3 regions of the Bariatricus sp. SGI.154 genome follow, and region 1 is predicted to be linked to each of the others. Evidence: predicted binding sites of a transcription regulator. Region 1 holds the regulator's gene; each other region holds the start of a gene.

Region 1 (9,563 bases):
CCATTTCACATGAGCCACATGACTGATCAATTCCATCGCCGGTCTAAGCGGTACATTGTCTTTTTTTACTTCTTCAGATGGATAGAGTCCATAAGTTGCAATTCCTGCTCTGACAAGATCCAGATGTGCATCCTTCACATCAATGATTCCCGCACTGTTAGAACAATGATAATAAGAGAAAGTAACCCCTCTGTCCTTAAGTTCTTTCTTCATCCACAGATACTGATTCAACTGATAATTCGTAAATGCCTTATCTTCCTCATCTGCCTTGGCAAAATGAGTATACATTCCTTCCATTACAAGATTCGGCATCTTACTGATAGTTTCGATCTCATCAGCACTCTCCTCATTGATCGGGAATCCAAGTCTTGACATTCCGGTATCCAACTTAACGTGTATATATGCCTTCTTGCCCATGCTTACCGCCAGATCAGAGACTTCTTTTGCCATCTCTGTCGTATATACCGTCATACGAATCTCATAATCCAGCATATCCTGATATTGTCCCGGGAAGATGCATCCCAACACCAGGATCGGTTTCGTAATCCCCTGGCGCTTCATTACAACCGCGTAATCCAAAGTTGCAATCGCATATCCCCATATATATTCCTTCGGCAATAAAAATCTGGCAACCTGCATCGCTCCATGCCCATAACCATCTGATTTGATGACTGCCAGCATCTTCGTCCCGTCTTCCATATTCTTCTTCATCATCTCAACGTTATATTCGATTGCATCCAGATCAATTCTTGCACAGATTCTTGTATATTGCTTCATTGTGATCCTCCTGTTGTCTCTATTTCTTTCAATGCGTCACTTAAGTATTCTATCAGATCTCTGGCAAGCACGCTATAACTGCCTTTGGCTGCCCTCGCGTAATCGCCTGCCCTCCCATGCAGATATGTTCCCAGAACTGCTGCATCGTGACACCCAAGTCCCTGTGCCATCAATGCCGCAATGACACCTGCCAACACATCACCGGAGCCTGCCTTCGCCATCGCCGCATTGCCTGACAGATTCACATAAGGATGAGAATCCAGGGATGCAACTACAGTTCTGGAATCCTTAAGCACACAAGTCCAATGATACTGCTTTACATATTCCTCCAGAATCTCCATCCTGCCCCTCTTCAATTCCTCCACGCTTAATGAAACAAGCCTGGACATCTCTTTCATATGAGGCGTAATAATGATATCTGTCTTAATGCTGTCTATATATTCTCTATGCTTTGCCAGCAGATTCAATCCATCTGCGTCGATCAGACACGGAACCTCCGCGTGTGTAAGCGTTATCCTCAATATCTTTTCAGACTGTTCGCTAAGCCCAAGCCCTGATCCTATACAGATGATATCTGCCCAATCTAAAAGTCCTAATAATTCTTCCTTATCGTAATGATCGTAGGCAGTCACGATAGCCTCCGGAAGCTGCTGCTGCAGAATCATGCGATTCTCTTCCGGAGTATAGATCCGTACCAGCCCTGCGCCGGTCATATATGCTGCTTTAGCATTGAGATAGGCAGCACCGGACATTCCTTTACTGCCTGCAATGATCAGAAGCCTTCCATAGGTGCCTTTATTCGAGTCAGCTTTTCTTATCGGAAGTATCCTCTGGTATTCCTCCCTCTCCAGCGTATATGCCGCTTGCTTATCTACGGAAGTCTTTTCCATGCTGATTCCAATATCTGCTATGATTACTCTGCCAGCATACTCCTTTCCGGGATAGAACGCAAGCCCTAGTTTTTCTGCCTGAAAGGTCACGGTAATATCTGCTTTGAATGCAATCCCTAAGATATTACTCTGATCGGAGGATATCCCGGACGGCATATCGACAGCGAATTTGATTCCGGAAGTTTCGTTCATCCGCTGGATAATCTGAAAATATCTTCCCTGAATCTCGCGGCTTAATCCCACTCCGAAGATTGCATCTATTATGATACTATATTCACCATCCTCGAATTCGTTGCATATCTCTACACCAATTTCTCTTAGCATATGCATCTGACTTCTTGTCTCATCCGTACAGTGTGATACATCTCCTACAAAACACACTTTCGCAGGATGATTTCTTCCCGCCAGTAGCCTGGCAATCGCGAACCCATCACCACCATTGTTCCCGGAACCGCATACAATACAGGGACTTGATAGATCCAGTTTTTCCTCTTCCATTACCTCTACACATCTTAATGCGGCTCTCTCCATTAATTCCATTGACGGGATGCCTAACTCCTGAATTGTATACTGATCCGCCTGTTTCATCTGGAGACCATTTACCAAATATCTCATCTTTTCACTTCCATCATTAAAAATATCATTCTCACCCTGATAGATTCTACCATCGGTAATTCTTTATTGATATATCATAACATAAAAGGACGTGTAAAGCCCGGGCATATAATAGATTCCGGTCATTACACGTCTTTGTTCTTATTATTTTTTGTGTTCTTCGTTATAGCGGCTGATGTTATAAGACAACTGCATAAGACTCTCTGATAAATGTACGTTCTCAACAATAATATGCTCCGGCAGATTCAGATCTGTATGTGCAAAATTCCAGATCGCACGAACGCCATTCTCAACCAACATATTCGCCACTTCTACTGCCTTGTCCTTCGGAATCGTAAGAACAGCAATCTCTACATCGTTACTCTGAACGAATCCCTTTAACTCATCCATCATACGAATCGGTACACCTCTGATTGCAACTCCCTGTAATCTCGGGTTCACATCAAAGATACCCTTCAGAATAAATCCTCTCTTTTCAAATGCCGCATAATTGGCAAGTGCCTGTCCCAGATTACCGGCTCCGATAATAATAATATTATGGTCTTCTTCCAATCCTAGAATCTTGCCGATCTCTGTGTATAAATACTTTACGTTATACCCATAACCCTGCTGTCCAAATCCGCCAAAATTGTTAAGATCCTGACGAATCTGTGATGCTGTTACCTTCATCCGCTTGCTCAAATCATTGGAGGAAATACGCTCTACCCCATTCTCCAATAACTCACCCAGATATCTATAATATCTTGGTAACCTTCGAATCACCGCTTGAGAAATCTCTCTTTCTTCCACTAATCTCACCTTCCATCTCCATTCTAAGAATTATTATATAGAATTGTCGGATTAAAGTCAAACTTTTAGTTGTATTTTGTTCTATTTTCGCTATAATTAAAACGAACGAAGAAGGAGGATATTATGATATTAGCATGTCACGGAATCAGCAAAGCCTTCGGTGAAAAGGTAATCGTAGCCGATGGCTCCTTTCATATAGAAGATCATGAGAAGGCAGCTCTTGTAGGACCTAACGGTGCAGGAAAGTCTACTCTTTTCAAGATGATCGTAGGCGAACTTCCCTCGGACGGCGGAGAAGTTATCCTTACCAAAGGCAAGACACTCGGATATCTTGCCCAACATCAGGAAATGCAGAGCGGAAGTACCATATACGAAGAAGTCAAACTTGCCAAAGCAGATATTATCGCAATGGAGAAGCAGATCCGCTCAATCGAGTTAGAATTAAAACATCTGGAAGGCGAAGCCTTAGCATCCAGACTGGAGACCTACAATCGTCTGACAGCGGCATTCGAGCGTGAGAATGGCTATGCTTATGAAAGCGAGATTACTGGAGTCTTAAAAGGTCTTGGCTTTGATGATACAGATTTTTCCAAGCCTGTGGACACGCTTTCCGGCGGGCAGAAGACTCGGGTATCCCTTGGCAAACTACTGCTTACCAAGCCGGATATACTACTCCTAGACGAGCCTACCAACCACTTGGATCTTAATTCCATCGCATGGCTTGAGACTTATCTTTTGAATTATCCAGGTGCTGTCTTAATCGTGTCCCATGACCGATATTTCCTGAACCGAGTGGTCACCAAGGTTCTGGAGATTGAATTGGGCAAACTTATGACATACATGGGCAACTATACCGATTATGCTGAGAAAAAGCGTCAGATCCGGGATGCCCAGTTAAAAGAATATTTAAACCAGCAGCAGGAAATCAAGCATCAGGAAGCGGTCATTGAAAAACTCCGTTCCTTTAACCGCGAAAAATCAATCAGGCGGGCAGAGAGCCGCGAAAAGATGCTTGAAAAGATCAAGCCTGTGGAAAAACCTGTGGAGATGAATACCGAGATTCATCTAACATTAGAGCCTTCCTGCATCAGCGGTAATGACGTACTGCATATCGAACATCTTGGCAAATCGTTCCCGAACCAGACTTTATTCCAGGATGTGAATCTGGATATCAAGCGCGGAGAACATGTTGCTATTATCGGAGACAATGGGACGGGGAAGACCACGCTTCTTAAGATTCTGAATCAGGTAATTCCTGCAGATACAGGGACATTTACGCTGGGTACGAATGTAGAGATTGGCTATTACGATCAGGAGCACCATGTACTTCATATGGAAAAGACCATCTTCGACGAGATCTCCGATGACTACCCGGATCTTACGAATACGAAGATCCGTAATATGCTGGCTGCCTTTTTGTTCACTGGTGATGATGTATTCAAGCGTATTGGTGACTTAAGCGGTGGAGAACGTGGCCGTGTATCCCTTGCCAAACTAATGCTTTCTAAAGCAAATTTCCTGATCCTGGATGAACCGACCAACCATCTGGACATCTCATCCAAAGAGATTCTGGAAAAAGCATTGAATGATTATACGGGAACCGTTCTTTATGTATCTCACGACCGTTATTTTATCAACCAGACTGCATCCAGGATTCTGGATCTGGTGAATCAGACTTTCGTGAATTATATTGGTAATTACGATTATTATCTGGAGAAGAAAGAAGAACTGACTGCAGCATATGCGGGTGGTAATCATGCCGGCTCTGGCACTTCTGCTTCCCAGTCAGAAAACGTATCCGAATCCAAACTCAGCTGGCAGGAACAAAAGGAAGCCCAGGCAAGAGAACGGAAACGCCAAAACAATCTTAAGAAAACGGAAGAACGGATTACGCATCTTGAAGAGCGGGATGGCGAGATTGATGAGATGATGATGCTCGAAGAAATCTTCACAAATTCTGTAAAATGCCAGGAACTGGCAAAAGAGAAGGCGGCGATTGCTGAAGAATTGGAAGAATTGTATGTGAAGTGGGAGGAATTGGCGGAGTAGATGGAATTTTGTTCTTGAAGAGTAATTTGTAAGATGTACGGCAGAGAGGGGCAGTATGGGCGTTCTTATCCGACTCCAATCGCCTACAAACCGTAAGTTCAAAAGAGGTCTGGAATCAGGAATCGAATGTAATCGTCGGAGAAAATCTGAAAGATTTTTCCGACTCAGACATTCTTGAATTCTGTGCTTGTGGCACAGAATTCATCCTGATTTCAGACCTCTTTTTTACCAACGGATTGTACGGCTCTTCTACGGATATGAACGCCCATACTGCCCCTCTCTGCCTGACATTCTTATGTATGACTCTTCACGAACAGGGAGGATTCCTGGCGGAGATGTGATGGAAGGGTATCGGATGGATAACAGATTGGGAGTGGAACGAATTAATATTCATGAAGTAAACAGAAGTTTTTTTCCGGCCCACAACTTCCCTGCTCTTGCACCGTACACTTCCGCCACTCCACTTTCTCCATTAAATTCCCTCTTTCTTCCCCCAAGGCCGCTCTTTCTCAAGCCACCCCTTCTCTTTCCAATACTCCTGATCGACAGGATTCATCCCTTTCTTATGCATGCTTCGCATAATATAGAATAATATCTTCGTCTTAATCCCAGGTTTTACCTTTTCAGTATCACGTTTTAACTTAAGAACGATTTTATCAATTTCCAGTTCAATCTTATCTTTCTTAGCCTTTTCAACCTCTTCCCATGAAGTAGCCGCTACCGCAACTCCATATGTATAAATTTTTGCGATGCCCCAGAAAAACAGGCTGTCTTTGATATCCTTAAGTGTTGACTTCATGCCGCCCCCCGCTGCTGTCGTAATGCAGACTGCCTGCTTGCGGAACATAGATTCTTCTGGCCTGTGTACCATAAAACGATAGCCGTAATGATCTAATAGAGCTTTTAATGCACCTGTTACGTGCATGACATGAACAGGTGAAGTGAATACAAGCAGATCCGCTTCGTCAATCATTTTGGTGATCCGTTTCATATACATCAGATAATCTAAGCATTTTTTTTCGCTGTCCTTAATGCAAACTGCACATCCACGGCAGAATTCCGGCATATCCTTTGGCAGAAATAACTCACTAATCTGATCTTCTTTCTTGGCTATCTTCTCAATCAGCATCTTGCCAATATGGTAACTCGATCCCTTCCGCATAGTACCATTGATCATCAGTATATTCATCTTGTATACGCCCCCATTTCTTATTGTATCTACATCTGATGTCTTACGATTGCATACTCATCCCCGTAACTATAATAGGGACAGTCGTGGTATGTATTGGTTACGAACTTATATAATTCATCCTCATCCAAATTCATCTGGCAAGTGTAACATTCATAGTCCTCATCATATTCATAATGAGCACAGGATTCACAATTACTTTTCATAGTATCAATCTCCTCCCAGAAAAAAAGTATAGCACAATTTGTCTGATGGGTACAGGACATTTTCCATTTGGGTACACCCTAAAACGCAGTTTGGGACGTAGTAAAAATGCAGTTTACTACGTCCCCTGTTAAAATAATCACAATTTTTCTGCGATTGCTTTAATAAAGTCTTCGCTGTTCAGCACTGTCGGATTCTCCATCGTGGTAATCAACGCCAGATCCTTCGTCATCTTGCCTTCCTCAATCGTGTCAATTGTTGCCTTTTCTAGTTTATCTGCGAATGCCATTAATTCAGTATTGCCGTCTAATTCACCACGTTTTCTCAAAGCGCCTGTCCATGCGAAGATAGTTGCTACTGAGTTGGTGGATGTCTCTTCTCCCTGCAAATGTTTATAGTAATGACGCTGTACAGTTCCGTGTGCTGCCTCGTACTCATAATATCCATCCGGAGATACCAGCACAGAAGTCATCATAGCCAGTGAACCGAATGCTGAGGATACCATATCACTCATAACATCGCCGTCGTAATTCTTACATGCCCAGATATACCCTCCCTCAGACTTCATAACACGGGCTACCGCGTCATCAATCAAGGTATAAAAATAAGTAATTCCCGCTTCTTCGAACTTCTCTTTATAATCCGCATCGAATATCTCCTGGAAAATATCTTTGAAGGTATGGTCATACTTCTTAGAGATTGTATCTTTAGTTGCGAACCACAGGTCCTGCTTGGTATCCAAAGCATAATTGAAACAACTTCTTGCAAAACTTTCAATAGACGCATTGATATTATGCATTCCCTGTACAATTCCTGCATCGTCAAAATTATGTACCAGTTCTCTTGTCTCTGATCCGTCTTCTGCGGTATACACAAGTTCTACTTTGCCTGCTCCCGGAATCTTCATCTCAGAACCTTTATACACATCACCGTAAGCATGTCTTGCAATCGTAATAGGTTTCTTCCAGTTCTTCACACAAGGCTCGATTCCCTTTACCACGATCGGCGCACGGAATACCGTCCCATCTAAGATTGCACGAATAGTTCCATTCGGACTCTTCCACATCTCTTTCAGATCATATTCTGTCATACGTGCGGCATTCGGTGTGATGGTTGCACATTTTACCGCAACTTTATATTTCTTCGTTGCATTTGCGGAATCAATGGTTACCTGGTCATTGGTCGCATTCCTGTGTTCAAGTCCCAGATCATAATATTCCGTATTCAGTTCGATGAATGGCTCCAGAAGATTCTCTTTAATCATCTTCCAGAGAATTCTTGTCATCTCATCTCCATCCATCTCTACAATTGGTGTTGTCATCTTAATCTTTGCCATGTCTAATCTCCTCCTGTTTCTTGGCTGTCCGCCTAAGTGAAAATATGCATCTATTCCATGATATGCAGGTTCTCCATTACGTTCATTATATGTCTGTTGGCGAGTTTCTCTGCCCGATCTGCGTCTTTTTGCTTAATGGCATCCAAGATTCCTCTGTGTTCCTCAATCGACTTTTCTGCCCTGTCTTTTGCCCCTACAGACAAAGTACGCGCCATCTTCACATATTTATGAAAATCAGATAATACATGTTCTAGTATACGACTATCAGACGCTTCATACAAGACTTTGTGGAATCTTCCGTCAAGTTCCGATACCTGTGCTGCTTTTCCTTCGCCTTTTTTTCGAAGGTGGAATTCTGACAGCAGCACGATCTCTTCCAGTTTTTCAATCTGTTCATCTGAGATATTCTCCGTTGCCCATCTGGCGCATAAACCTTCCAGCATAGACCTTATCTTATAGATATCATGGACATCCTTTTGGCTGATTCCTGTGACGTAAGCCCCTTTATTCGGAATGATCGTCACCAGACCTTCTAGTTCCAATTGACGTAATGCCTCTCTTACCGGAGTCCTGCTGACTCCTAATTCTTCCCCAATTGTAATCTCTCTCAATTCATCGTGATCTTTATAAACACCCGCGAGAATATCTTCCCGCAATTTTCGAAATACCTTTCCCCTTAGGGAATGATCATGATATTCTTCCATTTTCCCCTCCAAAGACAGGCATGCTGTCTTTCTTTCAAGTAATTCATTGCTACCCATATGTAATTTCTCTGACAAATATTATATAAGGGCGATGCCTAATCTTTTGCTTGCATCGTCAATCACAGCAAGCAATTCTTCATCTGTCAGAACAGTTACTCGTCCTTCCTCATACTCTTTGTCAACCCAAGCTTTCACCATTGCTACCAGTTCAGTGTTCTTATCCACTTGTTTCTCCTCTGGTAAATGGAAATACGTATTAATCCAATGTGCAATTCCTGCAAGTCCCGAGGTATTGGAAACTGCCACAAGCGGCGGACGTTTCAGAAACTTATCCGTATCAAATATATTATAGATCTCTTCATTCTTTAACAAACCATCTGCGTGGATTCCTGCTCTCGTAACATTAAAATTCTTACCAACGAACGGTGTTCTGGACGGCACCTTATATCCAATCTCTTTCTCATAATAGTCCGCCAGTTCCGTAATTACGGTAGTATCCATTCCATCCAGGGTTCCCCGTAATTGTGCATACTCGAATACCATTGCCTCCAACGGTGTATTACCGGTTCTCTCTCCGATTCCAAAGAGCGAGCAGTTCACTCCACTTGCTCCATAGAGCCATGCTGTTGTAGAATTGCTGACTGCTTTGTAGAAATCATTATGCCCGTGGAACTCAATCAATTCACTTGGTACTCCCGCATGTACACGAAGTCCATAGATGATACCCGGAATAGATCTTGGAATCACCGCACCCGGATAATTCACGCCATATCCCATCGTATCACAGACACGGATCTTAACCGGTATCTGGTATTCATCCATTAATTTCATCAGTTCCAGACAGAACGGAATTACGAAACCATAGATATCTGATCTTGTAATATCTTCCAGATGGCATCTTGGACTTACACCCGTCTCCAAACACTCACGCACTACAGACAGATAATGGTTCATACATTCCCTTCTCGTCATCTTTAATTTATAAAAAATATGATAGTCAGAGCAGCTTA
Region 2 (12,230 bases), on a different contig from region 1:
CGCAGGATGTATTGCGAATCCAGAGAAAGTAGGTGACAGATAATGAAGGCATTAGGACATGTATTTAAATATGGCGATAACGTAGATACAGACGTTATCATTCCGGCAAGATATCTGAATTCTTTTGATGCACAGGAACTGGCAAGCCATGCAATGGCTGATATTGATCCGGAATTCGTGAATAAGGTGAAACCAGGGGATCTGATTGTGGCGGATAAGAATTTTGGATGCGGTTCTTCCAGAGAACATGCGCCGCTTTGCTTGAAGACAGCGGGAGTTAGTTGCGTAATTGCGGAGACATTTGCCAGAATCTTCTACAGAAATGCAATCAATATCGGACTCCCGATCATCGAATGTCCGGAAGCAGCGAAAGGTATTGAAGCAGGAGATGAAGTGGAAGTGGACTTTGACAGCGGCAAGATCTATAACCGTACCAAAGGAACCCAGTTCCAGGGTCAGCCATTCCCGGAATTCATGCAGAAACTGATTGCGGCAGGCGGACTAGTGAAGTATACTAATAGCAAAAAAGCGGACTAAAGAATGATAGAAGGGTGAAAAAAGATGAATCTACATTACAAAAGTACAAGAAATTCGAATCTTAAGGTAACAGCTTCTGAAGCGATTCTGACAGGGCTTGCTCCGGACGGAGGATTGTTTGTGCCGGAAGAGCTTCCGGTTCTGGATGTCTCTATGGATCAGTTGAAGGATATGTCTTATCAGGAAACTGCATATGCGGTTATGAAGCAGTTCCTGACTGACTTTACAGAGGAAGAATTGAAGAACTGTATTGGTAAGGCTTATGACAGCAAGTTTGATACGGAAGAGATTGCGCCTCTGGTAAAAGTAGATGATACGTATTATCTGGAATTGTTCCACGGAGCAACGATTGCATTCAAGGACATGGCATTATCCATCCTGCCACATCTTCTGACTACATCTGCGAAGAAGAATCATGTGGAGAATGAGATTGTAATCCTGACTGCAACTTCAGGAGATACCGGCAAGGCGGCTATGGCAGGATTCGCGGATGTGGAAGGGACCAGAATTATTGTATTCTATCCTAAGAATGGTGTCAGCAAGGTACAGGAACTCCAGATGGTGACGCAAAAGGGAAGTAATGTAGACGTTGTTGCAATTCACGGTAATTTTGACCATGCGCAGAGTGGCGTGAAAGCCATGTTCGAGAATCAGGAACTTGCAAAGGAACTGGCGGGCAAGGGCTACCAGTTCTCTTCTGCGAATTCTATTAATATCGGACGTCTGGTTCCGCAGGTGGCATATTATGTCTACGCTTATGCGAAACTTCTGGCGAATGAAGAGATTGCTGACGGAGAGAAGATCAATGTAGTGGTTCCGACAGGGAATTTTGGTAATATTCTGGCTGCTTATTATGCGAAGCAGATGGGAGTGCCGATTGATAAGCTGATCTGTGCTTCGAATGAGAATAAAGTTCTGTTTGATTTCTTTGAGACGGGCACTTATGACAAGAACAGGGAGTTCATGCTTACATCATCCCCGTCTATGGATATTTTGATTTCCAGCAATCTGGAACGTCTGATTTATCTGATCGCAGGTGAAGATTCAGAGAAGACGAAGGAACTGATGGAAGAATTGAAGAATGGCGGAAGTTATACCATTACATCTGATATGAAGGATAGACTTGCTGATTTTGCAGCAGGCTTCGCTTCAGAAGAGAAGACAGCAGAGAGTATCAAGGCAGTATATGACAAGACCGGATATGTTATGGATACGCATACTGCAGTTGCTTCCTATGTCTGCGGACAATACAAAGAAGAGAGTAAAGATGGGCGGAAGTGCGTGATTGCCTCTACTGCAAGTCCATACAAATTTGTGAAGAGCGTTATGACTGCAATTGATGATAAATATGCATCAGCGGATGAATTCAGGTTGTTAGAGGAACTGCAGAGTGTCTCAGGGGTTACCATGCCTCAGGCAATTAAGGACATTCTGGATGCACAGGTGCTTCATACTCTGGAATGTGATGCAGACAAGATGGAAGAGACGGTAAAAGGAATTCTTAAACTGTAAGTGCCAGTAGTCTATCTGTGTCCGTAAAAGGATTGGAAAAAACTGATAAAAATTTTTGCACATAAAAATGCAAGATTGGGATGTGAATCTTGCATTTTTATTGATTTTTGGCATAATTATAAAGAACGTTTATATTATAAATGAATTATAACTATAATTGACCTTCGCGAAAACATTGTTAAAGTATTGACTTTTCTATGGGGAAATGCGATAATAAAGCAAATGTCGCTGTGGAAGTATATTGATACAAAGATACGATGACATAGCGAAAGTGAATATGAAAGAAAAGAGGTTAGATGAAGATGGCGAAAATCGATTTAAGCAAGTACGGTATTTCCGGAACCACAGAGATTGTACACAATCCTTCTTATGAATTATTATTTGAGGAAGAGACGAAAGCCGATCTGGAAGGTTTCGAAAAAGGTCAGGAGAGTGAACTTGGAGCAGTGAATGTAATGACAGGTGTATACACAGGACGTTCACCTAAAGATAAATTCATTGTAATGGATGAAAACTCTAAGGACACTGTATGGTGGACTTCTGATGAATATAAGAATGACAACCATCCGGCTTCTGAGGAAACATGGGCTGTAGTAAAGGATATCGCAATCAAGGAACTTTGCGACAAGAAACTTTATGTAGTAGATGCTTTCTGTGGAGCAAACGAAGATACTCGTATGGCTATCCGTTTCATCATGGAAGTAGCATGGCAGGCTCATTTTGTTAAGAATATGTTTATCCAGCCTACAGAAGAAGAACTCGAGAAGTTTGAGCCAGACTTCGTTGTTTACAACGCTTCTAAAGCAAAAGTAGAGAACTATGAAGAGTTAGGTCTGAATTCAGAGACAGCAGTCGTATTCAATATCACAAGCCGTGAGCAGGTTATCATCAATACATGGTACGGCGGAGAGATGAAGAAAGGTATGTTCTCTATGATGAACTACTATCTGCCACTGAAGGGTATCGCTTCTATGCACTGTTCTGCAAATACAGATATGAACGGCGAGAATACAGCAATCTTCTTCGGACTTTCCGGAACAGGTAAGACAACTCTGTCTACAGATCCTAAGCGTCTCCTGATCGGTGATGATGAGCACGGCTGGGATGACAATGGTGTCTTCAACTTTGAGGGCGGATGCTATGCTAAGGTTATCAACCTGGACAAAGAGTCTGAGCCAGATATCTACAATGCAATTAAGCGTAATGCTCTTCTTGAGAACGTAACATTAGATGCTGAAGGTAAGATTGATTTTGCAGATAAGAGTGTAACAGAGAATACACGTGTATCTTATCCAATCGATCATATCGAGAAGATCGTTCGTCCGGTATCAGCAGCACCGGCAGCACAGAACGTAATCTTCCTGTCTGCAGACGCTTTCGGTGTACTTCCTCCGGTATCTGTATTGACACCAGAGCAGACACAGTACTACTTCCTGTCAGGATTTACAGCAAAACTTGCTGGTACAGAGCGTGGTATTACAGAGCCAACACCTACATTCTCTGCTTGCTTTGGACAGGCATTCCTGGAACTGCATCCTACAAAATATGCAGAAGAACTTGTTAAGAGAATGGAGAAGAGCGGCGCTAAGGCATATCTGGTTAACACAGGATGGAACGGAACAGGCAAACGTATCTCTATTAAGGATACACGTGGTATCATCGATGCAATCCTGAATGGTGATATCCTGAATGCACCAACGAAGAAGATTCCATACTTCAACGTTGAAGTACCAACAGAACTTCCGGGTGTAGATCCGGCAATCCTTGATCCTCGTGACACTTATGCAGATGCTGCTGAGTGGGAAGAGAAAGCTAAGGATCTGGCAGGAAGATTTATCAAGAACTTTGCAAAATACGAAGGAAACGAAGCTGGTAAGGCATTAGTTTCTGCTGGTCCTCAGTTATAAGAAGAGGTTAGAACTGAAAGGGTTCTTTGAACTTCTAAGAAGTAATATAATTCAAGCGTGAATATTAAGGAGTGATTTCGAGGAGGAATCACTCCTTTTTGGCTGCCAATGCATCCGGATGGAACTGATAGTGGCAAGTCCTGTAGGTATGTTTCTCTATTGTGAAAAATTTGTTGAATGTGCTGTAAAAATCATAAAAGATTGTACAAAAAATATCATTCATGACTAAAAAATATCAATTGTATACAATTTGAGAATTATATGATATTGTTAGATTAACAGGTATCGTTATCAAAAATATGAAAGAGAGGAACAAACTATGTTACAAACCATTGAGGCTGTTAATTCAGCGATTAACGACTTTGTCTGGGGAGTGCCAGCAATGGTCTGCATCATTGGCGTAGGGCTTGTGTTAAGCTGCCGTACCGGATTCATCCAATTCCGTAAGTTTGGGTATGCACTGAAGAATTCTATTGGAAAGATTTTCTCAAAGGAAGAGGCAAAAGAGGGAAGTATTACTCCATTCCAGGCAGTTTGTACTGCGCTTGCGGCTACCGTAGGAACGGGAAATATTGCGGGTGTAGCTGGAGCCATTGCAATCGGAGGTCCGGGAGCTGTTTTCTGGATGTGGGTATCTGCACTTCTGGGTATGTGTACGAAGTTTTCAGAGGTTACGCTTGCTGTACACTTCCGTGAGAAGAATGCAGAAGGCGACTATGTTGGCGGTCCTATGTATTACATTAAGAATGGACTTGGAAAGAATTGGTACTGGATGGCAGTCATCTATGCAGCACTTGGTTCATTAACTGTATTGGGAACAGGTAATGCGACTCAGGTAAATACCATTACAGCATCCATTGATTCTGCCCTTCTTAACTATGGTATCATTGGGGATGGACAGGTAGGAACGGTTAATCTGATCATCGGTATCGTAATCGCTATTCTGGTAGCAATCGTGCTTCTTGGCGGCGTGAAGCGTATCGGAAGCGTAACAGAAAAACTGGTGCCGTTTATGGCTGTTTTCTATATTATCCTTGCTCTTGGAGTTGTTTTCATGCACATTGGTTCTGTACCGGCAGTATTTGAATCAATCTTTGTTGGTGCATTCAATCCATCAGCATTTACAGGTGGTGTGGTAGGAAGTCTCTTTGTAAGTATGAGAAGAGGCGTATCACGTGGTATCTTCTCTAACGAGGCTGGTATTGGTACCGGATCTATCGCTCATGCATGTGCAGATACAGACCAGCCGGTAAAACAGGGCATGTTCGGTATCTTTGAAGTATTTGCTGATACGATTGTTATCTGTACACTTACAGCCCTTGTAATCCTGCTTGGCGGCGAAGGTATTGAGTGGGGAGCAGCAGCAGGTGCGGAACTTACGATCTCCGGATTTACATCCAGTTATGGTAACTGGGTATCTATCTTTACAGCAATTGCGATGTGCTGTTTCGCATTCTCAACGATTCTTGGATGGGGACTTTATGGCGCACGTTGTATTGAGTTCGTATTTTCAACTAAGATTGTAAAACCATTCTTTATCGTTTATTCACTGGTAGCAATTCTTGGTGCAACAGTAGATCTCGGAATCATCTGGGGAATTGCAGATACATGTAACGGACTGATGTCTATCCCGAACTTAGTTGCATTGTTCTTGTTATCAGGAACTGTTGTGAAACTGGTGCGCGAGCATTTTGCAAAAGAAAAATAATCGTACATAGATGATACATTTTTTCTGGATTTTCAGAGAAGCAGTTGTAAATTCTATGTAAATAGGTTATAATATCCTCAGTAACAACCTGGGATGCTCGATAACTTCTGTAATTTTGAACCTACAAAACTTTAAACGGGACTCTTATATCTCCGTAATATGTCAAGCCTCCGAACGTGCAGTGGAAGGCAGAAAAGCGGATGCGGACACCCACCTGGCTACGGCTAGGAGTCAAAATACAGAAACCGGCATTTTGGGGGACATACAAAAGATGAAGGACAGTCGTTTATCGGCTGTCTTTTTAATATATACTATTAGGGATGGATATCATTGGGAGTATGATTTTCTGAGATAGTGGTGATGCGAAAGTAAATGACGGTATATTATACCGGGACAAAGCATACATTGAGAAAAGAGCATTGGACAAGAGGATATCGATAGATTGAGTAGATATTACAGAAAGAAGACGAATAGAAGATCTGGAAATAGATGGAAGAGTTGGAACAACTGGAATCGGTATGGAGGAGAGCGTATCTTTCTATATGGATTGCTTGTATGTGTCAGCCTGCTAATTGTCGGCAGCCTGTTGTCGGCAGTGATGCCGGGAAAGCCTGAACTACATAAAAGGGTAGAGAGGAAGAAGGAAGAGGAAGTGCAGGAACCGAAACAGGAGATCGACAATCCGAATATCAGAGTGCTGATTATGACGAATGGATATGCGAACATTGTACATCCAAGTGTGGTATTATCCTCAGAGACTGGATTGACCGTTACATGTGGAGAGGAGCAACAAGAGATAGAAGCCGGACAGATGCTTGCGATTGTACCGGATGACGAGAGATTCCAAAGTGGCAGCATACGTATCTGTGCACATGACGGAGGGGAAGTTGCTATACATAGTATACAGAGAGGGTACGGAACGCCGTCTTATGCCGGAACACTGGAACTTCGGACTACAGCGGAAGGAATTGCAGTGATCAATGAATTGCCGGTGGAGACCTATCTATGTAAGGTGGTGCCAAGTGAGATGCCGGCATCTTACGAATTAGAAGCGTTAAAAGCCCAGGTGGTGTGTGCAAGAAGTTATGCCTATCAGCAGATGCAGGACTATGCGTACCCAGAATACGAGGCACATGTGAATGACAGCACGGATTATCAGGTGTATGGGAACTCTCCGGCTCAGGAATCATCCAGTCAGGCGGTAAAGGAGACGGCGGGACAGGTTGTGCGGTATCAGGGACAGGTTGCCACAACTTATTATTATTCTACTTCCTGTGGAAGGACTACAAGTCCGGAAGCATGGGGAACGGCAGGTAATGAGGGGAATCAGTATCTTCAGGCGGTGGAAGTGAAAGATGAAGATGGAGACTATGAGAAAGAACTGCCGTGGTATCGTTGGACGGCGGTGGTACCGGTGGAGACGCTTTCGAACCTGATAGGGTTGAATACGGGGAAGGATGTCGGAACCTTGCAGAGTGTGGAAGTTACGAAAACCGGGCCTGGGGATGTGGCGCTTCAGATCTGTGCAACAGGAGACAAGGGGACGGTAACAGTAGATACGGAGAATAAGATTCGAAGAGCCTTTGGCGGCAGTGGATATGAGATCTGCAAGCAGGATGGGACGACGGTGCCCAGTTCTGCGTTACTTCCAAGCGCATTTTTTACAATCCGAAGAGAAGGAGATGCTTTCGTGATAGAAGGCGGCGGGTATGGTCACGGGATTGGAATGAGCCAGAATGGGGCCAATGAGATGGCGAAAAAAGGAAAGAATTATGTGGATATATTAACGTTGTTCTTTTGTGATATAACAATTGAGGGGCTATAGATTCAGAAGGAATCATAGCCCCTTTCGCTGATATACCGGTACATTTGCAAGAATCAATGTGACAATTCTAACTTTTTTACATAGTCAAGGAATTTCAAAAGTGCAAGTGATGGAGGAATATCTTTGGACCATGCCACGCCAAGTACTCGTGAAAAATGTTCGGTAAAGGATCTGACACATACATCAAACGGTGCGTTGTGAAGCAATAACTTTGGAAGAATTGTAATGCCGAATCCTTTTTCCACCATCTTGAGTGCGGCAAAATCCTCGTTTAATTGATATCGAATCTTAGGGTGGATATTATTCATTTCGAAGATTTTTCCGGTTTCAAAATCCAATTTATCGGCTGAAAGGACGAAATCCTCCTTGTCAATATCTGCCAGGGAGATGGAGAGTTTTTCTGCCAAAGGATGATTCCTGGGTGTTGCCAGCATCAGTTCATCCTTCATAATCGGAACAAAGTTTGCGGATGGTATGGCAAATTTTGAGGTGAAGATACAATCTAATTGTCCGGAGTTCAAAGAGTCTGTCAGCGGCTGGAAATCCTGAACTATAATGTCAAATGTGATATTCGGATATGTATCGGAAAATAGCCGTAGTATATCTGGGAGAATATGGTAAGAGATACTTTGGATTGTTCCGATGCGGATATAGCCGCTGTCAAGGCTTGTAAGATTCGAGGCAATCTGTTGTATCTGATTTTGTGCGTCGCAGATGATACGAAGCTGTTCGATGATTGACTCCGTATTTGGCAGCAGTTCCATGCCGGTTTTAGAACGATTGAATATGGAAAGTCCGATTTCCTGTTCAAAATTCTTAATACACTGGCTGACAGCGGAACGGGTATAATTTAATTTTTTTGCTGTTTTCGAGATGTTTTTCGTCTCGCAGACGTCTAAAATAATCTGATATTTGTCCACAATCATTATCCTCTTATCAATGTTAGATGATAGTCATAAAAAATGAACAGGAACGTAAAAAAAATTGGACGACTGTATGGTTTTGTTCATAAAAGTACTAAAACACATACATATGTTAAAGAAATTTAACAGTTCGTCAATTTTCAATTACTTTTTCAATTCATTTTTTTATAGATATATTATACACAAAAGATAAATAATTGTCATTCGGTATCGTGAAGAAAGAATAATGTATATTAGGAGGAAGTGCTATGGGTAAGGAGTATTGGAATGGAGCAGATGCGGCGCACAGGCGTGTCATGATGAAAGCGGCTGGGTATTCGGATGAAGATATCCGGAAAAAGCCGCATATCGGTGTGCCGAACTCCTATATGGAAGGATCGCCGGGAACTGCACATTTAAGAAGAATCTGTGATGCGGTCAAAGAAGGAATCTGGGCAGCAGGCGGTGTACCGGTGGAGTTCGGGATTCCGGCAACCTGTGGGAATGTTGCAAATGGAAGTGATGAGATGAAATACGAACAGATTGGGCGTGATATCGTGGCTATGTCTGTGGAGTTCGTATCTCGGGTTCATCATTTTGACGGACTGGCAATGATTGCTTCCTGTGATCTTATTATTGCGGGATGTTATCTTGTGGCAATGCGTCTCGATATACCGGCAATGGTGGTGACGGGTGGGTCTATGATGGCTGGTCAGTACTGTGGAAAGACGGTAGTGGAAGCGGATCTTGATGCAGCTCGTTTTTCCGGTGCAAAAGAAAGCGAACTTTTTGACCTGGAAGAGAGTGTGTGCCCATCCTATGGTGCATGTCCATCCATGGGGACTGCCAATACGATGCAGATGTTAGGCGAGGTGCTGAATCTTGTACTCCCGGGAACTGCGACGACACCAGCGGCGGATAACGCAAGAATCCGGCTTGCAAGAAGTGCCGGGAAATATATCGTAGAGATGGTGAAGACGGATATGCGGCCATCCAAATTGATTACGAAAGAAGTTCTGTTGAATGCTATTATGTTTGATATGGCGGTTGCCGGATCTACAAATGCGGTGCTGCATCTGCTTGCCTATGCGTATGAGATGGGAATCAAACTTACGTATGAAGATTTTGATAAATATGCCCAGGAGATCAAATGTATCAATGCTGTGATTCCAAGTGGTCCTTATACGGTCGTTGATTTCCACTATGCTGGCGGAGTGATGCAGGTGATGAAGCAGTTGGAAGGCAAGATATTTACGGATGCGCCGGGAATGTATGGCACGACATGGGGAGAAATGCTTGCAAAAGTAGAATCGAAGCCGAATAAAGTGATTCACTCGCTTGAGAATCCGGTATCCGAACTTCCGGGGCTTAAGATTATGTATGGCAATCTTTGCGGCAAGGGTGCAATCGTAAGACCTACCGCTGTTTATGATGAAGTGAGATATATAAAGGGGAAAGCGAAGGTCTATGAGGGAGATTATCCGGCATTCGTTGCGATTCAGGAAGGTGAGATTGTCGCGGGTGATATCATTGTGATTCGTTACGAAGGATGTAAAGGGGCGCCGGATATGAAGGAATTGATGCTCAGTATTGATGCTTTGATTGCCAAAGGGCTGGATAAGAGTTGTGGCCTTATCACGGATGCAAGATTTTCGGGGTTCAATTTTGGGGCGATTATCGGACATGTATCGCCAGAGGCTTACGATGGCGGTGTAATCGCGCTGGTGGAGAATGGAGACGAGATTGAGATTGATATTCCTGGCGGAACCGTGAATCTGCTGGTATCCGATGAAGAATTGGAAGAGAGGAGAAAAAATTGGGTACAGCCACAACTGAAGCAGCAGAAAGGATGCCTGAATATTTATGCCCAGATGTGCCGACCGGCAGAAGAAGGCGGGGCGATGCAGCCATGGCCGCTGGATGCAAAATATACTTAAGAATTATCGATTAGAGATAGATGGGAAAACGAAAAGAATAGGAGAATGAGAATATGTTATTATTGAATCGGGAAGACATTAAAAAGGTATTTTCTATGAAAGACGCGATTGAGGCGGATAAGAAAGCATTTACATTGGTGGTAGAAGGGAAATGCGATGCGCCGCTTCGCACCAATATCCAGGCGCCAAGATATGAAGGGTGTTTTTTATTCATGCCGGCTTATGTGGAAGAGATGGATACGGCATCTCTGAAGATTATTAATATCTTCCCACATAATATTGATGAAGGGCTTCCGTCTTCTCCGGCGCAGGTATTGTTGATTGATGGCAAGACTGGCATCGTAACGGCAGTGCTGGATGGAACCTATGTAACGCAGATGCGTACCGGGGCGGCATCAGGAGCAGCGTTTGATGTGCTTGCCAAAAAAGATTGTAAGATTGGCGCTTTGATTGGAACAGGCGGACAGGCAGCCACTCAGCTTGAGGCTATGCTGGCAGCCAGAAAATTGGAAGAAGTCCGCGTATATGATTTGAATTACGACCGTACAGAAGTGTTTGCCAGGAAGATGCAGGAGGAACTTGCTTCTTATGGAGCGAAGATTACCGCAGTCAAGTCTTCGGATGAGGCAATTGACGATGCAGACCTTCTGATTACCGTTACTCCTTCGTCGACACCAGTATTTGATGGGACGAAGATTAAGAAAGGTGCGACAATCAGTTGCGTTGGCGCATATCAGCATCATATGCAGGAGATGGATCCGGCGATTCTTCCAAGAGCATCTAAGATTTATTTTGATTCTAAGGATGCAGTCTTGTCTGAGTCGGGTGATATTCTGATTCCGTTGGAAGAGGGAATCATTACAGAAGATGATTTTACAGGAGATCTGGGAAGTGTCATTAAAGGAGAACTTGTTGGCCGTGAGAATGATGATGAGATTATTGTGTTCGAGACGGTTGGTGTTGCAACACAGGATCTTATGGCGGCAAAGACGATCTATGATAGGGCGGTGGCAGCAGGTGTTGGTATCGACTGGAAATAATTATGGCATATACGAAAACTAATTGATAAACGCAATAAAGATGAATTGTATGTAGAAATTATTTTTTAAGGAGTAAGAAAGAGGGCTATAGGTTCATGGGTTTGAACGGCAGCCCTCTTTTTATGCTTTGTTATCAATGATATCGGTTCTTTGACAAACTTTCTCTTTTATCTGAAATTGTGGGAAGATTAAGCAAATGTCAGACCTGTATCAGTCATGGATTCTATGATTGCCAGCGACTCCAGATGGATTCCGCTGTCACGGATGATCTTTCCTCCCTGCTGGAATCCTTTTTCGATTACGATTCCTGCGCCTTCAATGCTGGCACCAGCCTCATGGATCAGATCGATCAATCCAAGCAAGGCGCAGCCATTGGCAAGAAAATCATCAATGATCAGTACATGATCGTCTGCGCTTAAGAATTTCTTGGATAATATGACATCATAGACCTTCTTGTGGGTGAATGATTCTACTTTTGTGTGATAGACATCTCCGTCAATATTAATACTTTGTGCCTTTTTGGCAAATACTACCGGTACATTGAAATACTGGGCAGCAATACAGGCAATGCCGATTCCAGAGGCTTCAATCGTCAGGATCTTTGTGATCTTATCACTGGGGAAGCGTCTTCGGAATTCCTTGCCAATCTCATTGATCAGGTCGATATCCATCTGATGATTCAGGAAACTATCAACCTTCAGTACATTTCCTGGCTTAACAAGTCCGTCTTTCAATATGCGTTCTTTTAAGAGTTCCATTGCTCATACCTTCCTTAAGTAATATTATATACAACTTATAGTAACTGATTAGAGTGTGTTTTTCAATAGACAAACGGGGAAAAATCGGGTAAAATATAGAGCAA
Region 3 (12,230 bases), on a different contig from region 1:
CTAGTTATGAAAAAAAGAATAATTGCAGCGTTATTATGCATTGGGATGATCACGACCTTAGTTGTTGGCTGTGGCAACAACTCAAGCAGCGATTCAGACGACAGTGATTCCTCCAAAACAGCTGACGATGCCTCTGAGGAGACGCCAGAGCCGGAGGAGGAGACAGCCAAAGGCGCTATCCAGAGCGGAACCGTTACTTTCAACATCGATATGTCCCAGTATGAGAAGGGCAAGACAGTACGCGTGTGGGTACCAGTCGCTCAGACGAATGACTATCAGACAATTGAAGATGTAGAATTTGATGCAAATGGCGTGGATGCAGAGATTAATGAGGATGCCCTTGGCAATCAGATGCTGTATGTGGAATGGGACGCTGATGCAGAGCCGGAAAGCCGTACAGCAAGCCTGTCTTTCCATGTGGTAAGACCAGAGATCTTACGTCCTGAGTTAGTGGAAGAGGGCACCGTAGACGCTGATTTGGATGAGTATCTTAAAGCTTCCAGCACAATTCCGGTAGATGGAGAAGTCAAAGAACTGGCAGATGAGATCACGAAAGATGAGACAACTTATCTTGGCAAAGCCAGAGCAATCTATGATTGGATTATCGCGAATATGAACCGTGACGAAAGTGTGGTAGGATGTGGTAAAGGCGATGTATGCGTGTTACTGGAAACAAAGGGCGGAAAATGTACTGACATTAATTCTGTTTTTGTTGGATTATGCCGTTCAACTGGTATCCCTGCTCGCGAGATGTTCGGCGTGCGTATCAATGATGCTGATATTACAGGGAATCAGCATTGTTGGGCAGAATTCTATCTGCCTGGCACCGGATGGGTTGCAGCAGATCCTGCGGATGTTCTGAAAGCGGTATTAAAGAATGAGTGGGATAAGGAATCTGATGAAGCCAAAGAGATGCAGGAATACTATTGGGGCAATTGTGACGAGAAAAGAGTAGAACTTTCAAGAGGTCGTGATATTACATTATCTCCTGAACAGAGCGCAGAAGCGTTGAATAATTTTGGATATCCATACGCTGAAGTAGATGGAGAAGCAGTGGATTATTATTCACCAGATACTTTCGTATATTCCATTTCATTTGCAGAAGACAATTAGAACACATGTTAGCAGAATATTGCTAAACAACGATTAGCATGTTAGAAAGGGGTTGTTACTTAGTAGCAGCTCCTTTTGCAGCGTGTAATAACAGGGAGGAATCCATGATGAAAAAGATGCTTTCAATCATGAAGAACCATATCTAAATGAGGTGAGCAGATTAAAAAAATAACAAAAAGCCCTGTCGAAATTCCTGCATTTTTATGAAGTATTCATCTTGAATTACAACTTGCAAGTATTATAATGAGATTGTCAAATAATTAACACTGCGAATGGAGGAATCAATTATGGCAAGGCTTAGAATGATGCGTGCACCACAGAAATATGTTCAAGGAAAGGATTCTCTTTTGAAATTCCACGAAGAGATGAAGGAATTAGGCGATAAGTGGCTGTTCATCTGTTCCAGAAGTGGACATAAGATGTGTCATGATAAGATTGAGATGAGTTTTGAAGGGACAGAGGATGTCCGTCTCTATGAAGTGTTCGGTGGAATCTCCAGTACCGGCGAGATTGAGAAGATGAGAAAAATCGTAAGAGAAAACGGACTGAATGTTGTCGTTGGTGTCGGAGGCGGTTCTGCAATTGATACGGCTAAGGCAACCGCTTATTATGAGAAACTTCCGGTTGTAATTATTCCGACAGTCGTTGCAACAGATGCGCCGTGTACAGGACTTTCCGTTATCTATAATGATGATGAGACATTTAACAATTATCTGTTCTATCCAAAGAATCCAGAAGCAGTCATCGTGGACAGTGATATTATAGCAAAAGCACCCGTGAAATTCTTAGTAGCAGGTATGGGAGATGCGCTTGGAACGTATTTTGAAGCAAGGGCATGCGAAAGAACGGATGCACCGAGCCTGGAATTCGGCGGTATCACAAGATCAGCCATGGCACTGTGCAGACTCTGTTATGAGACCTTAAAGGAATATGGTGCAGCGGCAAAACATGCATGCGAACATAATGTAGTGACCCCTGCTTTAGATGCGATTATTGAGGCGAATGTGTACTTATCAGGAGTGGGTGCAGACAATGGCGGGCTTGCAGTAGCACATTCTTTCTATAATGGTTTGACTGCTTTAGGAGGACATAGTGCTCCGCATGGTAACTGTGTTGCATTCGGTACTTTGGTACAACTCGTATTAGAAGGAGTTTCCAAGGAAGAATTTAAGGAAGTACAGGATTTCTGTATGGAAGTTGGTCTGCCGGTGACACTGGAAGAGATTGGTGTGACTACAGATGAAGAGATTAAGGTTATCGCAGAGAAATCTTGTGTAGAAGGTGAATCTATTCATAATATGGTCGCAGATGTGACGCCGGATCAATTGTATGCTGCGATTGTTGCTGCAGATGCACTTGGCAAAGCGGCGAAGATGTAATTGAATTTGGATTTTTAGGATATCGTACATAAAAGATGTCATAATTGCTTGTTGATTGGCAATTATGGCATCTTTTTAAACAACAGACGTAACCTCAGCCATTAATCTTTTTGGAGATGCTGAAGTTAAGATTGTTTATTGAAAAGATTACGGATATAATAGCAGTATGAAGCAGAAGTTAAATGAATCTAAGTCTTTGTTACAACAACAGGAGACATGGTACATCAACTGAAAGAAAAAGGATATTAAGTATTTCATGGAGATTTTGAAGAGATTAGAAAATGGGGGATATAGATTATGCCGATGGAAACTAATCAAGTTTATATAGAAAAGTATAGTTTGGATTCTGAACAGGAGTTAAGGAAAGCCCAGGCAGAACTTCAGATTGCTGTATGGATGAACATAATTTCCAGCACAGAATTTTCCGCTGTGGAAGAGCGAAGGGTACAAAAGAACGAAACAATAAAAAAGGATTTGGCTGAAGGCAAGATCGTATATGGAGTCCGCTATTATACACCTGTAATGTATCTCCAATATGAATTGACCCGATTTAAACTGGATTTTACGACATACCAGGGAAAAAATATTGGACCATATCCACTGTGTCAGATTACAGAAGAAGAGAAAAGAACATTCTATGACGAGAATCGTGATCTTTTTACCCGGTATTTTGGGGATTCTTTTGGATATGAAGAAGTTCGCATGATTATTGAAAAGAGACTGAAAGAAAAGGAGTATGAAAAAATTGTCCAGGACATATTACGTTAGTTCATTAAATGGAAATGATAGGAATGATGGAACCAGAGACTGCCCTTTGCAGACTCTTGCAACAGTCAGAAATATATCCCTGCAGCCGGGAGATAAGGTGCTTCTGGAACGCGGATCAGTGTTTCTCGGTCAATATCTGCATCTTTCTGCACAGGGAACGAAAGACGAGCCAATTGTGATAGGTGCATATGGGGATGGAGACTCTCCGGTTATTCATGGAGAAGGTCAAGGAATCTGGTACCAGGATTATGGAACAGAACTGGATGCGCCTACCCATACAAAGGAAGGATATGTATCATCTACGGTACTGCTTTATGATGCTGCTTATATAACGATTCAGGATCTGGTAATTACCAATCGAGGAAATATGATAGGGGAGGAGTATTCAGCATCCCATAAGATGAACCGTACAGGGGTAGCCATTGTTGCAAAAAATGGTGGCACTTTACGGGAGATTCACCTTAAGAATCTTGTGATACGGGATGTCAATGGCAATGTCTATGACAAGCATATGAATAACGGCGGAATCTATTTTACCTGTCTGAAACCGGATGATGAGGAGAAGACAGGCGTTGCCCGGTATGAAGGTGCAAGTGTGACGGGATGCTTTGTTAAGAGAGTCAGCCGCTGGGGAATTGCGGTGGGATATACTTATAAGTGCAGGGAGTTCATGTCAGTAGAACTGCCGGAGGATTTGTATCATATCTATGGGCATAGGGACATTCGAATTGCGGACAATTATGTGAAGGAAGCTGGCGGTGACAGTATTACGGTTATGTATGCGTTGCGTCCGGTGATAGAACATAATACGGCAGATTCTTCTGCAGGAGAGATGAATGACAGGATTTACCGTTTCCCCGAGAATCGGATGGGAAAAGTGGCGGCGGCTATCTGGCCGTGGAAATGCAAGGATGCACTGCTTCAGTATAATGAGGCGGTGGATACCAGGCTTAATCAGGATGGAATGGCATGGGATGCGGATTCCGGAGACGGGACGCTATACCAGTATAATTATAGCCGGATGAATGAAGGTGGATGCGTGATGTTCTGCCTGGAGGAAGCGGTACATAATACGTTTCGCCATAATGTCAGTTATGACGATCTTGGCGGGACGATCAGCCCTTCCATGAACCCGGATGCGTATATCCATCATAATGTATTTTACCGGAGAGCGGGAGTACCGTTTGTACGGGAGAATATGGATGGAGGAAACTATATAGAGGAGGATAATGAATTTTATGACATTTAAAGGAAAAATAGATAAATGGTGGTATGTGGTTACTGCGCTTTTGAATGGGTTAACTTTTGGAACAATCGTATATGTTGATTTGTCCAGGATATGGATCTATATCATAGGACTGATTGTTGTGGATCTGTATTTTGTTCCGGTTTTATTCAGGAATGAAGTCATTGTTGATAAGAAACAGATCGTCGTGCAGTTTGGACTTTTGAAAAAGACAATTCCTACACGGGATATTGTTGCTGTGCGGAAGACTAAGGGCTATGCGGCATCTTTTGCGGCGTCTTCTGACAGAGTCGGGATTGAAGCGCGCAGGATGAGCCTCGTGTTCGTGTCGGTGGAGGACAATGGCGAATTGATTCGAGAATTGATGCAAGTCAATAAAGGAATTAAATATATGATATAGGAACGGTATGGGGAAGTATTCTTAAGGGATGCTTCTTTTTTTTGAACAGAAAATGAGGATACAAATTATTCTAATACTATCATTAAATTATTCTTATATAATTGACAATATCGAGTGTCGATAATATAATAAAGATAGAAATATCGATACTCGATAATACATGAACTCAAGAAGGAGGCTGACTTCTATGAAAGATAGAAAAAGAGAATTCAAGTACTTCAAATACCGAGAATGTGATACATTCGCAGAATATTTAACCCAGCAATCCGAAAATGGCTGGCATTTCAAAGAATGGAAGATGGGGCTGGTCTTTGAAAAAGGAATCCCCGAATCAATTCATTATAGCGTAGAAGTATTTCCAAAAGGAGCAGAGATGGATACAAGACCTGAATCTGATGCCAAAGAATATGCAGAATATTGTGAGGCGGCCGGCTGGAAGTTCATTGACAGTCATAGAAAGTTTTGTATCTTCCGTCGAGAAAGAGAAGACGCTGTACCAATTGTAACTTCAGAGGAGCGTTTTCTGAATATCAAAGAAGCGGAGTGGCACAGAGGGCTTAGTAATCTGTGTGGAACACTTTTGATTCCAGTGCCTTATTTGTATAAGTTTTTTGTGTCTGATTTTGCATCTTTGATTTTTAACGATATCATGTTGGTTATCTTGCTTATGATGTTACTGGCTGTTTTGAATGCGGGCATAAACTGCCTGAGAATCCTAGCCTGGTCTGTAAAGTCAAAATGGCAACTTCATTCTGGTGTAGTTCCAAGATATGGAATAAGAAAAAGCGGAATATTGTATTGGAGGTTATTGTATATATTGCTTCTTTCAATAGGCTATGTGCGGATGATATATCTGGTATATCATGAAGGATTTCAAAGTATCATGATGCCATGGGTTGTAATAGTAGGATTCGTTTTGTTAATGTATTATGTAGTAATTCCAATCCTGCGTCCTTCAAGAAGTGAGAACTGGCTGCTTCAGATAGGTATTGGCTTTATTGTAATGATTATGTTTGCTATTTTCTTTGTGATGATAGATGATTTAGGCGAAGATCAAGATTGGGAGCAGAATGTTCCATTGAAACTATCTGATTATACAGAGTCAACAGGAGAACCTGATTACGCAGATATCGGAAGACTGGATGGAATATTAGGGAAGTATTTATATTATTTTGCCGAATATATACAAGAAGAGGCTGTAACTCCAGAAGATTCGTCAAGAGATTTTGTCAGATATGAAATCTATCAGACAAAATATCCTTGGATATTGAAGAAAATTTGGCGTGAAAAAGCGAAAGAATTGACGATAGATAAGGCAAATGTAGATGAATGGAATGCAGTTTCGGTGTGCCAATCAACAGAGGAGTCTTATTCTGGTGTCAGATACAGCATTCTTTATGAAAATTCTGTACTCGTATTACAATCAGGCAAAAAACTGGATGAAGCGCAGATTCGTATTATCTGTGAGAAATTGAATTTGGAATAAATAAAGATATACGCTATATCTTTCTGCAAATGGTATGGAAAGAGAGGTGAATGGATATGGCGCGAGAGCAATTTCAGACATTAACGGAACCTATGTACTATATCCTGCTGGCTTTGACTGAAGAATGCTGTGGGGTAGATATTATGGAAAAGGTGGCAAAGATCTCTGCAGGACGCATCAAGGTAGGACCGGGGACACTATACGCCATGCTGTCTAAGTTCGAGGAAAATAAGGTGATCCGTCGGACAGCCGAGGAAGGACGAAGGAAGTCTTATATTATTACAGACCTGGGGATAAGCATGTTAGAGAGAGAATATGAGCGCCTGAAGACGATGGTTGAAGACGGCAGACGGTATTTTTGAATTTGTGGCATGTCAGTGGTGTGCTGTTATGCTTTTTCTGTACAATAGATAAAGTTTCGGGTATAATATGTGATACATTATAGAAGCGGTTGTCTAACATTAAAAAGGAGAGATGAGACAATGGATAAAATGAATTTGATTCCAAGAATTAATGGAAAAATGACTAAAACGAAAGATGGATGTGAGGTGCAGTTTCCTATCAGGTATAAAGGTGAGTGCAGTTTCGCGAATCAATTCGATATAGAGCCGGTTAGAGAGGAAGAGACAGGTATTTACTTAGAATTCAAAAGAGAAGACAGCATTGCTGATGAAGGATATATATTAGAGATTCATCCGAATAAACTGGTGATAAAGTCAAGTACCGAAGCCGGAAAATACTACGGCATGCAGACATTAACCGCTATCATCGAAGAGGAAAACGGTCACTTAAGTTGTGGAACAATTGAAGATGTGCCAAGATATGGATACAGAGGATTCATGATAGATGTAAGCCGTCATTTCTTCTCCGTGGAAGAGATGAAAAAGATCATTAACCAGTGTGCAAAATACAAATTAAATAAATTCCACTGGCATCTTAGTGACGACCAGGGATTCCGAATCGAGAGCAAAAAATTCCCCGAACTGAATCAGACAGGCTCTATGCGAAGAGAAGAGGATGGCACAATTACCAGAGGCTTCTACACACAGGAAGAAATTAAGGACATCGTTCGTTATGCGACAGAAAGACAGATCGAGACGATCCCTGAAATTGATATGCCAGGACACACTTCCGCAATCATCGCTGCTTATCCGGAACTTTCCTGTTCAGGCAAAGTAACAGAGGTAAAGAATAAAGGCGGCATCTATACCCAGATTCTATGTGCAGGAAATGAGAAGACGATGCAGTTTATCTATGAATTGCTGGATGAGACTTTGCCTTTATTCCCGGGAAGATATTTCCACATCGGAGGGGATGAAGCACCGAAGACGGAATGGAAGACCTGTGAGTACTGCCAGGATCTGATCCGCCGCGAACAACTGGAGGGCGAAGAAGAACTTCAGGCTTACTTTACCAAGAAACTGGCGGATTATCTGGAGAAAAAGGGAAAGACAGCAATCGGATGGAATGATATTCTGGCATCTGGCAAGGCGGAAAGGATGATTGCACAATATTGGAATGAGCCAGGACAAGGATATTCATATGCAGAAGTCCAGAAAGGACAGAAGTTTATCTTCTCGAATTCTGATGCATGTTATATGGATTATCCACATTGTATGGTTACCTTGAAAGGAATCTATTCTTTTGAACCGAATATTCAGGGACACGCGGATATTCCAGCCAATCAGATCCTTGGGCTTGAAGCACCGGTATGGACAGAGTACATTGAGACAGAAGAAAGTCTGGAAAACCATATCTTCCCACGACTTCAGGCACTTGCAGAGAATGCATGGAGCAGCGAGAAAGATTATGAAGATTTCCTGCGGAGAGTGAAAATAGAAGAGAAGAATCTTGCGAAGGCAGGGATTGTGTGTACACCTGTGGAAGAAGCAAGTGCCTGCGGCGAAGTTGGAATGCAGGGAATCAGAGCGTGGATCGATAATTGGGTGAATCAGACGCTGGCTGGTGGGGTGGAACTGCCGCCGGAGATTATTAAGGAGAATATTGAATCAAGCGCGCATATGATAGAGTCTTGTATGAAGTATGCTTATACGGAAGAAGAGATAGAGGAAGTAATTCAGTATCTTAGAGAGAAGTTAACATCCAAGATGCAGCAATTGTAATAGATTACAAACATATAGGATGAATAAAACCATATGAAACTACTAACACCACTATTACCAACAGATTCAGGGAAAGATATTCTATAATCTGATATGTGAAGAGGAGGATTTCTCACACGTCATCTTCTCAGGCGTAAAATTCGTGAACTGCCGTTTTTGGAATTGTTCTTTTGAACGGGCAGAATTCACAGATGCTATATTTCAGTCCTGTGATATATCCGGGTGTAACTTCAGAGACAGTTATATCAGCCGTTTTCGAAAAGGCTTGGAATTATTATAAAAGATTAAAAGGTGTATGAGGAATATGATTATCAATTGTCAGCCATCCATTGCTATGGTAAAATATCCCTAGATTAAAACCGTAATATAAGGAGGCAAAAAATGAAAGAATTAGCAATCGGTATCCAGCACATTGGAATCCCAACCAACGACATTGCAGCCACAATTGAGTTCTACCACGCAATAGGATTTGAGACCGCTTATGAGACGGTCAATGAAGAGGCAAATGAAAAAGTCGCCTTTTTAAAACTTCATAATCTGGTCATTGAAACCTATGAGAATAAATGTGCAAAGATGGAATATGGCGCAATTGATCACGTTGCAATTGATGTAACGGATGTAGAAAAAGTCTATGAAAAGGTCTGTGCAATGGGATTGAACACGCTGCAGGATGAGATACATTTTCTCCCGTTCTGGGACAATGGAGTAAGATTCTTCACCATTGAAGGACCGAACAAGGAACGTGTAGAGTTCAGCCAGTTTTTATAAAATGAAGATTACATAATTAAAAAGAGGACTGGTAATATTAATCAGATGACAAGATCAGGAATGTTTGGGGAGGTTCATCATGCCATATATTGTTTTCAAGGGGATTACCCGGTCGGATGATCCGATATTCGACATTGTAAATCCGCTGCCAAAAGACAGTAAGAGACTGGACATTCCTGATAATTTTATGATAAGTTCTCTACTTTTTGCAATTCCATTTGCGCTTCTGTGTTTTCTTGCGATGATATGGAAGACATATATGAATTCGTATTTCCCGTTCAATAAGTTTATCATCCCGTTAGGAATTATCCTGGGATTCCTCTGCACCTTTATCCATGAATTCCTGCATGCATTGCCTTATCCGAAAGATCAGGCTGCATATATTGGTTTCATACCGAAAGGCTTGATATTCTATATGAAATGTGCCGCACCACTTAGAAGAAACCGTTTTATCCTGATGAGTCTGCTGCCAGTCATATTAGGGATGATACCATTGGCAATATTTCTCATATTCCCTGCAAGATGGACTACCTTGAATACGATTATGTGGATTATGGCAGTCATGGGACTGATATCACCCGCTCCTGATTATATGAATGTATATTATGTATTGAAAGACGTTCCGGCAGATGCTTCTATACAAGATGGGGAGAATGGGTTATACTGGTACCAGGATTAATATATTGCAGCCGCAACTTCAGCATCTACTTAAGGAGGACTTAGGCCATTGGACAAGAATGAAAAATCACACACAGACCAACAAAACAACTGGAAGAATATGAGGATACCATCCATCCGGGGGAGCAGATACAGATTATAGATGGAGATGTATATGTGAATGGTATTTTGCTGGCGGGAGATGAGGATTACATAAAGGAACGTCCACAGGGAAGTTTTGGTCCTTATAATGTGCCGAAAGATTCTTACTTTGTTATGGGGGATAATCGGAATAATTCACTAGATTCAAGGTACTGGGAGAATCATTTTGTAAGCAGCGAGGAGATTATAGGGAAAGCAGTCTTTCAATATTATCCCCGAATAGGCAAGGTCGATTAAAGAAATAGTTTGAGGAGGAATATAATATCATGAAAGAGACTGAACTAACATTCCGCTATGCGGTGAAAGAGGATGTGCCGTTGATACTAGATTTCATTCACAAACTGGCTTCTTATGAGAAGGTGCCGGATGCTGTAGCCGCGACAAAAGAATTACTGGAAGAATGGATATTTGATAAACAGAGGGCGGAAGTTTTGTTTGCCATGGCTGATGGAAAAGAAGTTGGTTTTTCCTTCTTTTATCAGACTTTTCCGGCGTACCTGGGACATGGAGGAATCTATATTGATGACTTATATATTGATCCCATATATAGGGGCAAAGGTTATGGCAAGGTTCTGCTTCAGCAGATGGCAAAGATTGCGTTGGAAAGAGGCTGCCAGAGGTTAGAATGGTGCTACCTTAACTGGAATCAGTCGAGCATTAACTTTTATCTTTCGATGGGAGCAACGCCGCTAGACGAATGCACGTCTTATCGAGTGACGGGAGATGCACTTGTTAATATGTTGAAAAAATAATAGATAAAGAGGTGTGTTATGAAAATACTTGTATTATTGGGAAGCCCGCATAAGAACGGGACGACAGCCACATTGGCAGAAAGTTCCTGTGAAGGTGCAGGAGCAGCAGGACACAGCGTGGATAAAGTACATATTCCAAGGTTGAAAGTTGCACCATGTATGGGCTGTAATGCCTGTCAAAGCGCAAAGAAGACATGTGTGCTAAAAGACGATATGGAATTTCTGAAACCGAAGATATTAGAAGCGGATGCTGTCATATTCGTCTCTCCTTTATACTATTTCGGATTTACCGCACAGTTAAAAGCGGTAATCGATAGATTCTACAGTATCAACGGAGAACTTCGTTCCATACCGAAAAAAGCGGTTTTAGTGTCTGCGGGTGCAGATTGTGATGATTGGGCAATGGATGGTATCGTTGCCAATTATGAGACTATGTGCCGTTATCTGCATTGGGAAGATTGCGGGAAAGTGCTGGCATTTGGATGCGGAACAGCAGAAAGCCTCGAAAATACGCCGTATGCAGAAGAAGCGTATCGGTTGGGAAACACATTTTAGTATGCTGCACTGGTAGGTGATTTACATGAATAAAAGGATTGTTTCATTCGAATTTACTGAATGTGGCAATCCTTTTTATATCGGTAAAATGCGATAAGGCAAACGAGTTTTAAGTCTATCCTTATCGTACAGAATCCATTTTCATGAATAATATATAGAGAATGAATCTCATGATAAGGAGGATTCTGGATGAAGATAAAACGAGCAGTACTACTGGAGCAAGAAGCAGAAGTCGTCTGTAACGAAAGCGCCAATTGCCCAAGAATCTATCAATTGCCTCCCAGAGAAGGACGGGAAGTACTGGAAAGAATACAGGATACGCCGATCACATTATATTCAGCAAGGATAGAAAGACGGATGGTAAGTACCGGAATCTGGGGAACGATTCCGGTATATATGGTACAGCCGGACCAATACGAAGAGTATACGAATGTTATCTTGTATCTGCATGGAGCAGGGTGGGTATTCGGTAGTTTCCATACCCATGAGAAATTAGTTAGGGAACTCGCTTCGCGGACTGGATGCGTGGTTGTATTCCCGGAATACAGCCGGGCACCGGAAGCAAGATATCCAACCGCTCTTGAACAGTGTTACAATATTTTATGCCAGTTATCGGAATTGCTGAACGAACTTAATTACAAGATGATAAAAGATACACTGACAATAGCAGGAGACAGTGTGGGAGGGAATCTGGCAATTGCAGTATGTTTGCTTGCCATATGTAGGCAAGGCCCAAGGATAAGCAAGCAACTCTTATACTATCCGGTTACCAATGCCTGTTTCAATACAGGATCTTACTGTATCTTTGCCGAGAACTATTA

Evidence for each region. Region 1 encodes Rex, which represses fermentation and respiration genes when NADH is low (regulators of the CRP and FNR family bind a similar motif). Its sites were predicted from a motif close to ATTGTTAANTANTTAACAAT; they were not measured.
Region 2: a site for Rex is predicted at 2,224-2,243, ahead of pckA (phosphoenolpyruvate carboxykinase (ATP)). Genes of this name have one in related genera too.
Region 3: a site for Rex is predicted at 1,362-1,381, ahead of ACQRBN_RS10755 (glycerol dehydrogenase). Genes of this name have one in related genera too.

The regions. Positions count from the first base shown of each region.
Region 1 covers NZ_JBNPMC010000053.1:10,863-20,425, forward strand. The annotation lists gene alr (alanine racemase) at 1-777, opposite strand, end outside; gene ACQRBN_RS16375 (NAD(P)H-hydrate dehydratase) at 774-2,282, opposite strand; gene ACQRBN_RS16380 (redox-sensing transcriptional repressor Rex) at 2,427-3,071, opposite strand; gene abc-f (ribosomal protection-like ABC-F family protein) at 3,195-5,120, shown strand; gene ACQRBN_RS16390 (flavodoxin family protein) at 5,593-6,309, opposite strand; gene ACQRBN_RS16395 (DUF6472 family protein) at 6,339-6,515, opposite strand; gene ACQRBN_RS16400 (NADP-dependent isocitrate dehydrogenase) at 6,653-7,849, opposite strand; gene ACQRBN_RS16405 (GntR family transcriptional regulator) at 7,900-8,553, opposite strand; gene ACQRBN_RS16410 (2-isopropylmalate synthase) at 8,632-9,563, opposite strand, start outside.
Region 2 covers NZ_JBNPMC010000018.1:4,140-16,369, forward strand. The annotation lists gene leuC (3-isopropylmalate dehydratase large subunit) at 1-43, shown strand, start outside; gene leuD (3-isopropylmalate dehydratase small subunit) at 43-537, shown strand; gene thrC (threonine synthase) at 562-2,049, shown strand; gene pckA (phosphoenolpyruvate carboxykinase (ATP)) at 2,352-3,956, shown strand; gene ACQRBN_RS09555 (alanine/glycine:cation symporter family protein) at 4,276-5,664, shown strand; RNA gene ssrS (6S RNA) at 5,747-5,928, shown strand; gene ACQRBN_RS09565 (SpoIID/LytB domain-containing protein) at 6,107-7,489, shown strand; gene ACQRBN_RS09570 (LysR family transcriptional regulator) at 7,543-8,409, opposite strand; gene ilvD (dihydroxy-acid dehydratase) at 8,661-10,328, shown strand; gene ACQRBN_RS09580 (ornithine cyclodeaminase family protein) at 10,382-11,368, shown strand; gene ACQRBN_RS09585 (xanthine phosphoribosyltransferase) at 11,557-12,126, opposite strand.
Region 3 covers NZ_JBNPMC010000022.1:343-12,572, reverse strand. The annotation lists gene ACQRBN_RS10760 (transglutaminase-like domain-containing protein) at 7-1,113, shown strand; gene ACQRBN_RS10755 (glycerol dehydrogenase) at 1,401-2,492, shown strand; gene ACQRBN_RS10750 (hypothetical protein) at 2,790-3,260, shown strand; gene ACQRBN_RS10745 (polyhydroxyalkanoate depolymerase) at 3,229-4,509, shown strand; gene ACQRBN_RS10740 (PH domain-containing protein) at 4,499-4,906, shown strand; gene ACQRBN_RS10735 (DUF2812 domain-containing protein) at 5,094-6,392, shown strand; gene ACQRBN_RS10730 (PadR family transcriptional regulator) at 6,449-6,754, shown strand; gene ACQRBN_RS10725 (beta-N-acetylhexosaminidase) at 6,875-8,515, shown strand; gene ACQRBN_RS10720 (pentapeptide repeat-containing protein) at 8,580-8,795, shown strand; gene ACQRBN_RS10715 (VOC family protein) at 8,897-9,283, shown strand; gene ACQRBN_RS10710 (DUF3267 domain-containing protein) at 9,363-9,962, shown strand; gene lepB (signal peptidase I) at 10,028-10,339, shown strand; gene ACQRBN_RS10700 (N-acetyltransferase family protein) at 10,369-10,854, shown strand; gene ACQRBN_RS10695 (flavodoxin family protein) at 10,873-11,409, shown strand; gene ACQRBN_RS10690 (alpha/beta hydrolase) at 11,605-12,230, shown strand, end outside.